3 regions of the Alkalihalobacterium alkalinitrilicum genome follow, and region 2 is predicted to be linked to each of the others. Evidence: predicted binding sites of a transcription regulator. Region 2 holds the regulator's gene; each other region holds the start of a gene.
The links. Region 2 encodes Rex, which represses fermentation and respiration genes when NADH is low (regulators of the CRP and FNR family bind a similar motif). Its sites were predicted from a motif close to TTGTGAAATATTTCACAA; they were not measured.

Region 1 (3,218 bases), 1.6 Mb from region 2:
TATGAAGTGGTTTACGAGGCACACACAATCTACACAAGCTAAATTCCGTGACCTTTTATTATGTGGAAAAACAGGTGCAATTTATTCAACATTAATTCGCTTTTCTAACTCTTACGGTTTAGAACATGATAGTGGTGTGAAAATTAATGTAAACTTAACGAATCAGGACTTAGCTAATTTTATTGGTACGTCAAGAGAAAGTGTAAATCGTATGCTCAATGATCTAAAGAAAGAAGATATCATTGAACTTGAGGAAGGGCATATTGTTATTAAAGACATGCAATTCCTAAAAGATTACCTACATTGCGGTGACTGTCCTGTTGAGATATGTACAATTTAAGAAGAAAGGTTGACTATAGGTGTTTCCCACTCCTCTATTTTGAGGTTTGCGAGTCATTGGAGTCAGCCTCTTTTGTTTTGTTTGATGTGAATGGGAAGAGTGATTTTCACAAAGTGATGAGTGTTTGCAGATACCCAAATAGCCAAGCACCTGCTTGCTTGGCTATATCCCAAAGCAATATCAATCGCCTTAATAAAAAATGGTTAATCATATGCTGCCTGAAAACTTTAGAAAAATTCTCCTGTCGCAGCTATCGAGAGCTCATGTGCAAAAACTCTTTCACCAAATTGAGTCAATAACGTAATACTTTTGATTTGAAAAGATTGATGATCACGTAGTTCGTAATCGACTAAAATTCCGTCCGCTAATTTTTCGCTTCCAGAAAAGATTTCTACTTTTTGTCCTTCCATTGAACGGTATTTCGCTTTTAAAATAAATTCACGCCACTCGGTATATTGATTGTAAATAAACGCTTGTCCTCCGTCTATCAAATATCCCATAAAAGCTCGAGTATCGTCGACCATTGCGTCATCACAATGATTGGAAAGCTCAACAATTAATCGATGAATAGTATCAAATTCGACTAAATCCAACTCAGGAGGAAATGAAAGAAACCAATATTTCTCGTTTGAATGATGTACTATATTTAAGTCATTGTTGCGATCAAGTTTGATTTTTAGTTGTTCCGTTGTATGATTAACAACTGATCCTTCGAACGAAATCTCCATAGGATTCATTTGTTTATATGAAATTGTTACGTATAACATAATTAACATCCTTTCTACCTTATGTGCTTCTTTTACTTTAGCAAACCTTCTCTATTGTGACAGTGCAAAAAATCACACAAAAAAATAAATTGAAGTGTGATGAATTTCACTTCACCACATCAAACTATTTGTTAAAGTATGTGTATAAGATACTGCTGAATAAAGAGCAGATCTTTTTCTCCCCCAGTAACTGGCGCCATTCTCCCTATCTGAAGCTTTGCTGAACAGCTTTACTTGAGATTAGCGCCAGTATACCCAATTAAACTGCACACTTTTGTGATTAAGGAAAAAAAAGAAAGGCGGGGTGAAAATGAACTGGTTTATTCCTCGTGAACATGGGGCGTGGGCAATGTTAATTGTTCCGTATTTATTGGGTATTCTGTTTAGCACGACGAACTGGACCCATCTCTTTTTCTTTATCGGGATATTAAGCTTTTACTTTGCGACAGGTCCAATTCTTGCGTATATTAGACAACCTAGATTAGGAAAGAGCGTTCTTCCTGCCATCGGATTATATACCATTATTGGGAGTCTATTCTTCATTCCAATCATTATTCAACTTCCTTTTTTAATGGTGTTGTTCCTTTTCATTAGTCCGTTCTTCGCTGTGAATTTATGGTTTGCAAAGCAAAAAAAAGAACGTTTATTTATTAATGATGTTATAGCTATCTTCGGCTTTTCATTTTTAGTCCTAATTGCATTTTATATCGGTAATCGTGAAATTCCGATCCAAGCGTATATGCTCATGCTCGTAAATTTATGTTTTTTCATTGGTAGTGTGTTTCACATTAAGACTTTCATTCGGGAACGAGGAAACCAACACTTTCATAAACTTTCGAACATTTATCATAGTAGCTTAATTATAATACCACTCTTATTTGGTCTACCTTTTATTGCTTTAGCCTTAGCTGTAAGCTCATTAAAAACATGGATCATGCCAAGGAATAAAAAAATCAAACCAATGACATTAGGTTTGATTGAAATGGGAAACAGTGTTGCTTTTATAGTTCTATTAGTCGTGTTTCTCACATAAGTAATCCCCGCTAAAGATGGTTGTCATCTTTAGTGGGGATTAACTTAATATCAAGTATAAAAAAAAAATTTTCGTCTTGTTGTCATAATGATAGCTTAATTTGGTTAATACACAGAGGTGAGAAGCTCATTAGGTATGATATCATTATCTTGAATGTTGGTTAATAAATCTTCTTGAAACATGAGATATAAACCTTCGAGATATTGGGTCCATTTTCTTGCAGTTGTGATGTTACGTTTATTTGGAAAGGACGAATAATTTGATCAATACGGTGATTGTGCGCATCAAAGTGCCTGATTCTAGGGTGATTTTCAACACGCGCATTTTCTTCAGTGAACTTACGCCAACGAGTGGAAGTTTCATTTGAGAACGCTTTCATTTTTCTGTTTCGTAAATTTTATATTCTTGCGTGTAGGAGTCAAGAACACGATGTAAAAAGGATTGTTTAAGTGATCAAGTTGGTCACGTGCTTGTAGAAAACGATCAAATGAATAGGTGGTTCTTTTTTCAATTATATCCATATTATTAAACTTTTATGAATATTCTAATAAATATAGCTTATTTATGTATGGAAGAATTGTCAACTGCGTTCTATAAAAGAAAAGTCAGTTAAAATAAGCTCTCTTATCGTTCACACTGTAAAAATGGAACAAATAGATTGATTTTAATAAAATGCTCGACTAGAATTGAAAATGTTGTGAATTTTACGGAATGATTTTTTACAGATAGTTGTGCTGATAAATTAAAGGTTATCAGGAGAAATTATTAGAAGGGTTGCTAATTCAATCTTTTTCTTGAATCTATCCCTGGTCTCACTGTAAGTTTTAATTTCCTACAAGAGGTCCCAAAAAAAGAAATATAGTTCTGAAGATAAGAGAGGCTTTTATAAATGAATATGAAACCGAAAACGACTTTAATAATATTTGGTGCTACTGGTGACTTGGCAAAACGAAAACTTTATCCTTCAATTTTTAATTTGTTCAAGGCGAATAAGTTGTCTGCAGAATTTGCAGTTGTTGGGTTAGGAAGACGTCCCTGGACAAATGAATCACTGCGCGAAACCGTTAGTCAATCTTTA
Region 2 (3,218 bases):
GCCAAACAGAACACAAACTTCTTTCTCTGGATCAATATCCACGCCATATTCTCTTTGATAAAACTCCGCAACCGCTTCTTTTAAAAAGCGATACCCTCGAAATGGTGGATATTTATGGTATTTAGGAAGATCGGCCGCTTCCTTCAAACTTTTTACAATATGATCAGGTGTTGGCTGATCTGGATTTCCTTGTCCTAAATTAATAATGTCTGCACCTTCTTTTACAAGTGCCCCTACTTTAGCGACGAGGCTCGCAAAATATTGCTTTGGAAGTCCCTTCATTGTCTGGTTCATCTGAAACTGTTTCATTATTTCAACCCCTACAATTCATCACTTTAATACAGTAAATCCATCGTATGATGTGTGATGGTTTTTGTCAATGGTCCACCTCTTCAAAGCTATAAGTACGGGTTTCAATGGTGCCAGGCAACCCAAAAAAAGACTGCATTCAGTGAATGCAGTCTAGCCATGATTTTCATTATCCGCCTGTTCTTGTTCTTTTAAACGTTGCTCTTCGAGGCGTTGTGCTTTACGATACGATATTCTTGAGATGACTATACTAATCTCATATAACAAGAATAATGGTAAAGTAACCATTAAATGGGAAATCAATTCAGGCGGTGTGATTAATCCCGCGATCACGAGAAGGATAAAGTAAGCTAACTTTCTAAATTTTGCAAGAAAGACTGGCGTTACGATTCCTAGCCGTGTTAAGAACATAATAACGACTGGCATTTGGAACAGGATCCCAAACGGAATGGTTAATTGAAAGAGAAAGGTAAAATACTCATTTATTCCATACATTTCATTTATTCCTAATTGTCCTGCTAACGCACCGACAAACTGAATGACGAACGGAAACAAAATGAAATAAGAAAATGAAATTCCCATCAGAAATAATATAAATGCAATTGGAATATAAGCTAACGTCACTCTTCTCTCAACTTCATGTAAACCAGGGCTAATAAATGCCCAAAGCTGATATAAAATGACTGGGAAAACAAGTAAAAATGCACTAAAAAATGCAAATGTCATATATACCTTGAGTGGGTCAATCGGCTTAAAGGCATTCATTGGAATATCTTGAGCAGTCGGTGCACTTTGAAGAAAGGTAATGATCGGCTTGGCTATAAATAATCCAATCACAAAGGCGATAATAAAAAAGACGAACACGATAATTAACCGTCTACGCAACTCGCCTATATGATCATACACAGACATGTCTTTCTGTTCCATGAATTACCCATCCTAACTATTTTTGTTTCTCATTTTTCTTGTTGTTATCGTCGTCTTCATCTGCTAATCCTTTAGTAGCATTCTTGAATTCACGTAATGTATTTCCTGCTGCTTTTCCTAATTCAGGCAACTTTTTCGGTCCGAAGATCAATAGGGCAACTAATGCTATTAAAATTAAACTACCTGGTCCTAATGGCATAACAAACACCTCCTTAAATTTAACTTTCTATATACTCTAACGAAATATCACTTATAGGCTTATCCTCTATTATAACGGATAATGCTTTAAAAAATAAATAAGTGCTTGAAGTTCTACTGATAGATCAATATGGTGAACCCTAACATTGTCTGGAACTGTTAATCTTGCTGGCGTAAAATTAAGAATGCCATTAATTCCTACAGAAACGAGTCGGTCAGCAATTTTTTGAGCAGAATGAGCGGGAACTGTTAATATAGCGACCGTCACGTCTGGATCTAATTGTTCTTCAAGCTGAGCTAAATTGTATATTCTAACCCCACCGATTTCTTGCCCAACCTTATCTTCGTCAACGTCGAAAGCCATCTCAATTTTTGTATTATTATTTTTAGCAAAATTGTAATTTAAAAACGCAGTACCAAGATTCCCGACCCCAATAAGGATGACCTTCGTTAACTCATCTTGATCTAACGTTTTCCGAAAAAAAGATAGCAAATAATTAACATTATATCCATACCCTTTTTTACCTAAAGCACCAAAGTAAGAAAAATCACGGCGAATCGTCGCCGAGTCTACTTTCACCGCTTCACTTAACTCTGACGATGATACTCTTTGCTTTCCCGAAGAATTAAGATTCTCTAAATACCGATAATATAAGGGCAATCGTTTCGCTGTTGCTTGTGGAATTTTGGGTTGTTCGAATTTCATAGATCGCCTCCAAGGTTTACACCATTTCAGGTTATTACAAATCATATTGTACACTATTTTTCTCTTCATGTAATTGTTTTCAGTCAGTGTTCATGAAGTTGTTGAATACCGTCTGATAAGGTAAACTTGATTTAATAGCACATAGGGAAATTTTATTCCGTTTAACGTAACAAATCAACAAATTCATTTCAACAGCGAGTTCTCCTCCTGAACTTTTTGAACAACCTTTTTATAGGTAGGAAGGATTTTATTTATGATCTTATTACAGTGTGTAAATTTAACCAAATCATTCGGCGTAGAGCCCATCTTGACAAATATAAAATTTGAAATACAGTCAAAACAACGAATTGCTCTTGTTGGTCGAAATGGGGCTGGGAAATCAACACTATTAAAAATTATTGCTGGTCAGACATCATTCGACTCAGGTGATTTGATTATTCCTAAAGATGTCAAACTCGGTTATCTTGCTCAAGATACAGGATTGGAGTCTGAACTGTTCATTTGGGATGAAATGTTAACGGTTTTTGCTGAACTTCAAAAAAAAGAACGGGCTCTTAGACGGCTCGAAGAACAAATGGCTGATCCAAGTCATGAACATTACGATAAAATCTTGCAAGAATACGATCAACTTCAAGTAACGTTTAAAGATGAAGGTGGCTATCAATACGAGGCCGATATCCGTTCCGTACTAGCTGGTTTGAACTTCGCAAACTTTGACTATGCTACGAAAATTTCTACACTCAGTGGTGGCCAAAAAACGCGTCTAGCTCTCGGAAAACTACTATTAACCAAGCCAGATTTACTTATTCTTGATGAGCCAACGAACCATCTTGATATTGAAACACTATCTTGGCTGGAACAATATTTAACAAATTACCCTGGAGCGGTTCTCATTGTCTCACATGATCGGTATTTCTTAGATAAAGTTGTCGATCACGTTTATGAATTATCAAGAACAAAAGCGACAAAGTTTAAAGGGAATTATAGTGACTACCTTGAAGAAAAAGCTCAGCGCTACGAACAAGAATTAAAACAATTTGAAAAGCAACAAGAAGAGATCGCGAAACTAGAAGACTTT
Region 3 (3,218 bases), 3.2 Mb from region 2:
TAGAAGTCCACTTTTGATAGCATTTGATGTTTGTGAACTTTGCTTTATTAAAAAGTTCTTTCCACTTTGATAAAGTAATACATTCATGATGAGAAGGATCTCGTAACTTTTCAATTGTATTAATCATATTACTATTATCCTCAGGGATATAATTATCAACAATAATAAGTACTCCATCCTTAGATAGCACACGATGCATTTCTTCTACGGCTTTTAATAAATTCGGAAAATGATGTGCGGCAATTCGGCAAGTTACAGCGTCAAAAGTTTCATTTACAAAGGGTAAATTCTCAACATCGCCTAAAGTAAATGATATATTGTTTATTCCCTTCTCTTTTGCTTGACTTTCTGCTAGTTGAAGCATATTTGGTGTAATATCCATTGCGACTACATAATCGACTGATTGACTTAATAAAAGAGCTGTATGACCAGCACCAGTTGCAACATCCAATGCTTTTTTGCGTTTCACATTCTGAACAATTTCCCCAATCCACGCTAAATCTTTTCCTTTTGCATGGACGTTGCTCGTAAGGTAACCATCTGAAGTTTCATTAAACTGACGTATGACACGATCTTTTTCTTCCATACGATCTCCTCCTATAGAAAATAAAAAAGTTTCACTATACCCTATTCCACATCCTTCTAAGAATGTCGCTACTAAAACTTTAATGATGCTCGCTTACACAATTTGAATGAGTAAAAAGAGATCATTATTTATAATCATCCACTCTTATTATACTGTATTTAACTAAAAGCCGATAATATCCATAAATTAAGGCAAATGCGAGTACATAGCTTACATATGTCCAAAAGATATTCCAGCCATTAATGTAAAATACAATACCATATACTTCGAAAAGCCACTCAAAAATCGTCAGGGTTAAACTAAACCCTAAAATCCAAACAAACGGATGTACCTTTCGTTTAGTAAAAAAATAACCAATAAAACTACTCAAAACTGGATATATCCCTAGATTTAATGGTAACGCAGAAAAGGTAATATTCTTGTAAATAGGTTTCATACCCCAAAAATATTGAAAACCTAACTCGTTAAAAAAGAAAGCTAAGCTAGCTCCAATCGGTGCAAAAAGAATGATATACTTCGTATGTTTACGAAGAACATATAATAATAAAATCCAAGGGAATAATAAACCCAGTACAAAATTAAATAGCATATTTTATTTTCCAGCCCCCTATTTCGTCATATCATACTTATACTTTATTTACAAAAAATTATATCGGTTCACTGGTCTCTTAATTTCATTCTACATATAGAGGGACTTTTTCCTCTATAAAGTACAGTTTATTCTATATTTTTATTAACACAGGTATCACCTATAGGTATAATGTAGTATAATTTAGTGGTAATTATTTCACAAGGAGGAATAAATATGGAAAAATATGAATTATTTATGCCCGTACATAAAGGACTTAGGTTCGCACTAGGGAACCTTTTAAATCATGCAAATCAATTAAACTTTGAAAATGAACAAAAGTTAACAGAATTCACAATCGAGTTTCACACTCTATGTGCTGTATTACACTCTCACGCGGAACATGAAGATGAACACGTACATCCAGTTATCGAAAAGTACGCTCCTGAAATAGCTGAAAAAATGGAAATAGAACACCAATCTACAGATTACCTTTTAATTGAACTAGAAAAATTAATGAATGAAATTAATAATAGTGATATCGCCAATTGTAGACAACTCGGTATTCAATTTGTATATGGATATAATAAATTTTTGGCTGCCTATTTAAATCATTTACAAACAGAAGAAGTGGACGTAATGGGCGTACTCTGGGAAAAATTATCAGTAGAAGAACTAATGGAATTGACGGTTGCTATTCGTTCCTCAATACCTCAAGACATATTAATGGATTATTTTAAATATATGATTCCTGGCCAAAATATTTTTGAACGTGTGGAAATGCTAGTAGGAATGAAAAAGTTTGCACCTCTAGAAGCTTATCAAGCTGCCTGTGAACTGGCTGCATCAATTTTACCAGCTGAAGATTGGGACGAACTAAAAAAAGAGTTAGATGCTGCGTAAAGCCTCCAACTTTTCTTCTCTAAATTCAATAAAACTGAAACTCCTATCGATATTAATGCAATATAGGTGGTTTAGATTCCATTGACAAATCTCTATTTTCTATTAGTAACACATGTAACTGAAGTGTATCTGTTAGAGAGGCAAAAAAATGGAGTACGAATTAAATTTAATTCGTACTCCATATTTATTTAGCATTATGGATGAGTTTTTTGTTTTACTTACTATCGATTTCAATCTATATTTTCTAACTTCCTACCTTTTGGCAATGACAATTTATACCATAAAATATACGAAGTTGGTTATCGGTAGTTTCCAGCTTTATTTTTTTTAATTTGTCCTTTTTCAACTAGCATTTCTAATATCTTTCTTGTTACAAGCGTATTGTTATTCGTGTCTTTGAGTTGCGGGTTACTTGCTTTTAACTTCTTAGCAGCTCCTTCATAAGAAATGGCTCTTTTAGAATCCTTCACCATTTGAAGCAATTGAATTGTATACTTTTTCATTTAATCACCCTTTCAAAGTATATTAAGTATAACATAGTATTGGAAAAATAGGAAATATCTAAAATTTTTAAGGGAAAAGAGACCAACAATTTTGTCAGCAGAGTAGTTTTAATGAAACAAGAAAAGTTTATACACAAAGTGAAACACGCTCGGAAAAATCCGAGCGTTTTCTTTTGCAAATTAGTTAATTAATGACCCATTACTATGTTATATAGCCATGTAATTAACAGTATTCCTCTTAAACCTGAACCCTTTTATATTTTGTCAGGCTATTTCACTAATTTATTTATCTTGCTTTTATAAACATCTGTACCCAAGCACCGTGATAGAAGCCTACTCCAATTGTATCGAAATCTGGGTTTAATATATTTTGGCGGTGACCAGGCGAATTCATCCAAGCATTCATTACTTCTTGTGGTGTCCTTTGTCCTTTCGCAATGTTTTCACCTGCCGATTGATAACTTACGCCAAACGTTCTCAACATATCAAATGGGGAACCGTAGTTTGGACTGTTATGCGAAAAATAATTAGAGTTAATTAAATCTTCCGCTTTCTTATGTGCAACATTTTTTACATCTGCTCGATGCTGCAATGGTCTCAATCCATTTTTTTGACGTTCTTGGTTAACTAGTGCTGCTACTTGATCTTCAAACGCGCT

Region 1: a site for Rex is predicted at 1,202-1,219, ahead of BK574_RS08645 (YwiC-like family protein). Genes of this name have one in related genera too.
Region 3: a site for Rex is predicted at 1,362-1,379, ahead of BK574_RS01235 (hemerythrin domain-containing protein). Genes of this name have one in related genera too.

Annotation. Positions count from the first base shown of each region.
Region 1 is NZ_KV917368.1:1,865,742-1,868,959, reverse strand. Features, by position in the region: gene BK574_RS08655 (Crp/Fnr family transcriptional regulator) at 1-340, shown strand, start outside; gene BK574_RS08650 (hypothetical protein) at 568-1,107, opposite strand; gene BK574_RS08645 (YwiC-like family protein) at 1,418-2,140, shown strand; gene zwf (glucose-6-phosphate dehydrogenase) at 3,030-3,218, shown strand, end outside.
Region 2 is NZ_KV917368.1:3,458,769-3,461,986, forward strand. Features, by position in the region: gene BK574_RS16655 (pyridoxal phosphate-dependent aminotransferase) at 1-309, opposite strand, end outside; gene tatC (twin-arginine translocase subunit TatC) at 463-1,236, opposite strand; gene BK574_RS16665 (twin-arginine translocase TatA/TatE family subunit) at 1,253-1,435, opposite strand; gene BK574_RS16670 (redox-sensing transcriptional repressor Rex) at 1,505-2,140, opposite strand; gene BK574_RS16675 (ABC-F family ATP-binding cassette domain-containing protein) at 2,394-3,218, shown strand, end outside.
Region 3 is NZ_KV917368.1:257,989-261,206, reverse strand. Features, by position in the region: gene BK574_RS01245 (class I SAM-dependent methyltransferase) at 1-586, opposite strand, end outside; gene BK574_RS01240 (hypothetical protein) at 711-1,175, opposite strand; gene BK574_RS01235 (hemerythrin domain-containing protein) at 1,392-2,057, shown strand; gene BK574_RS01230 (hypothetical protein) at 2,357-2,560, opposite strand; gene BK574_RS01225 (CAP domain-containing protein) at 2,847-3,218, opposite strand, start outside.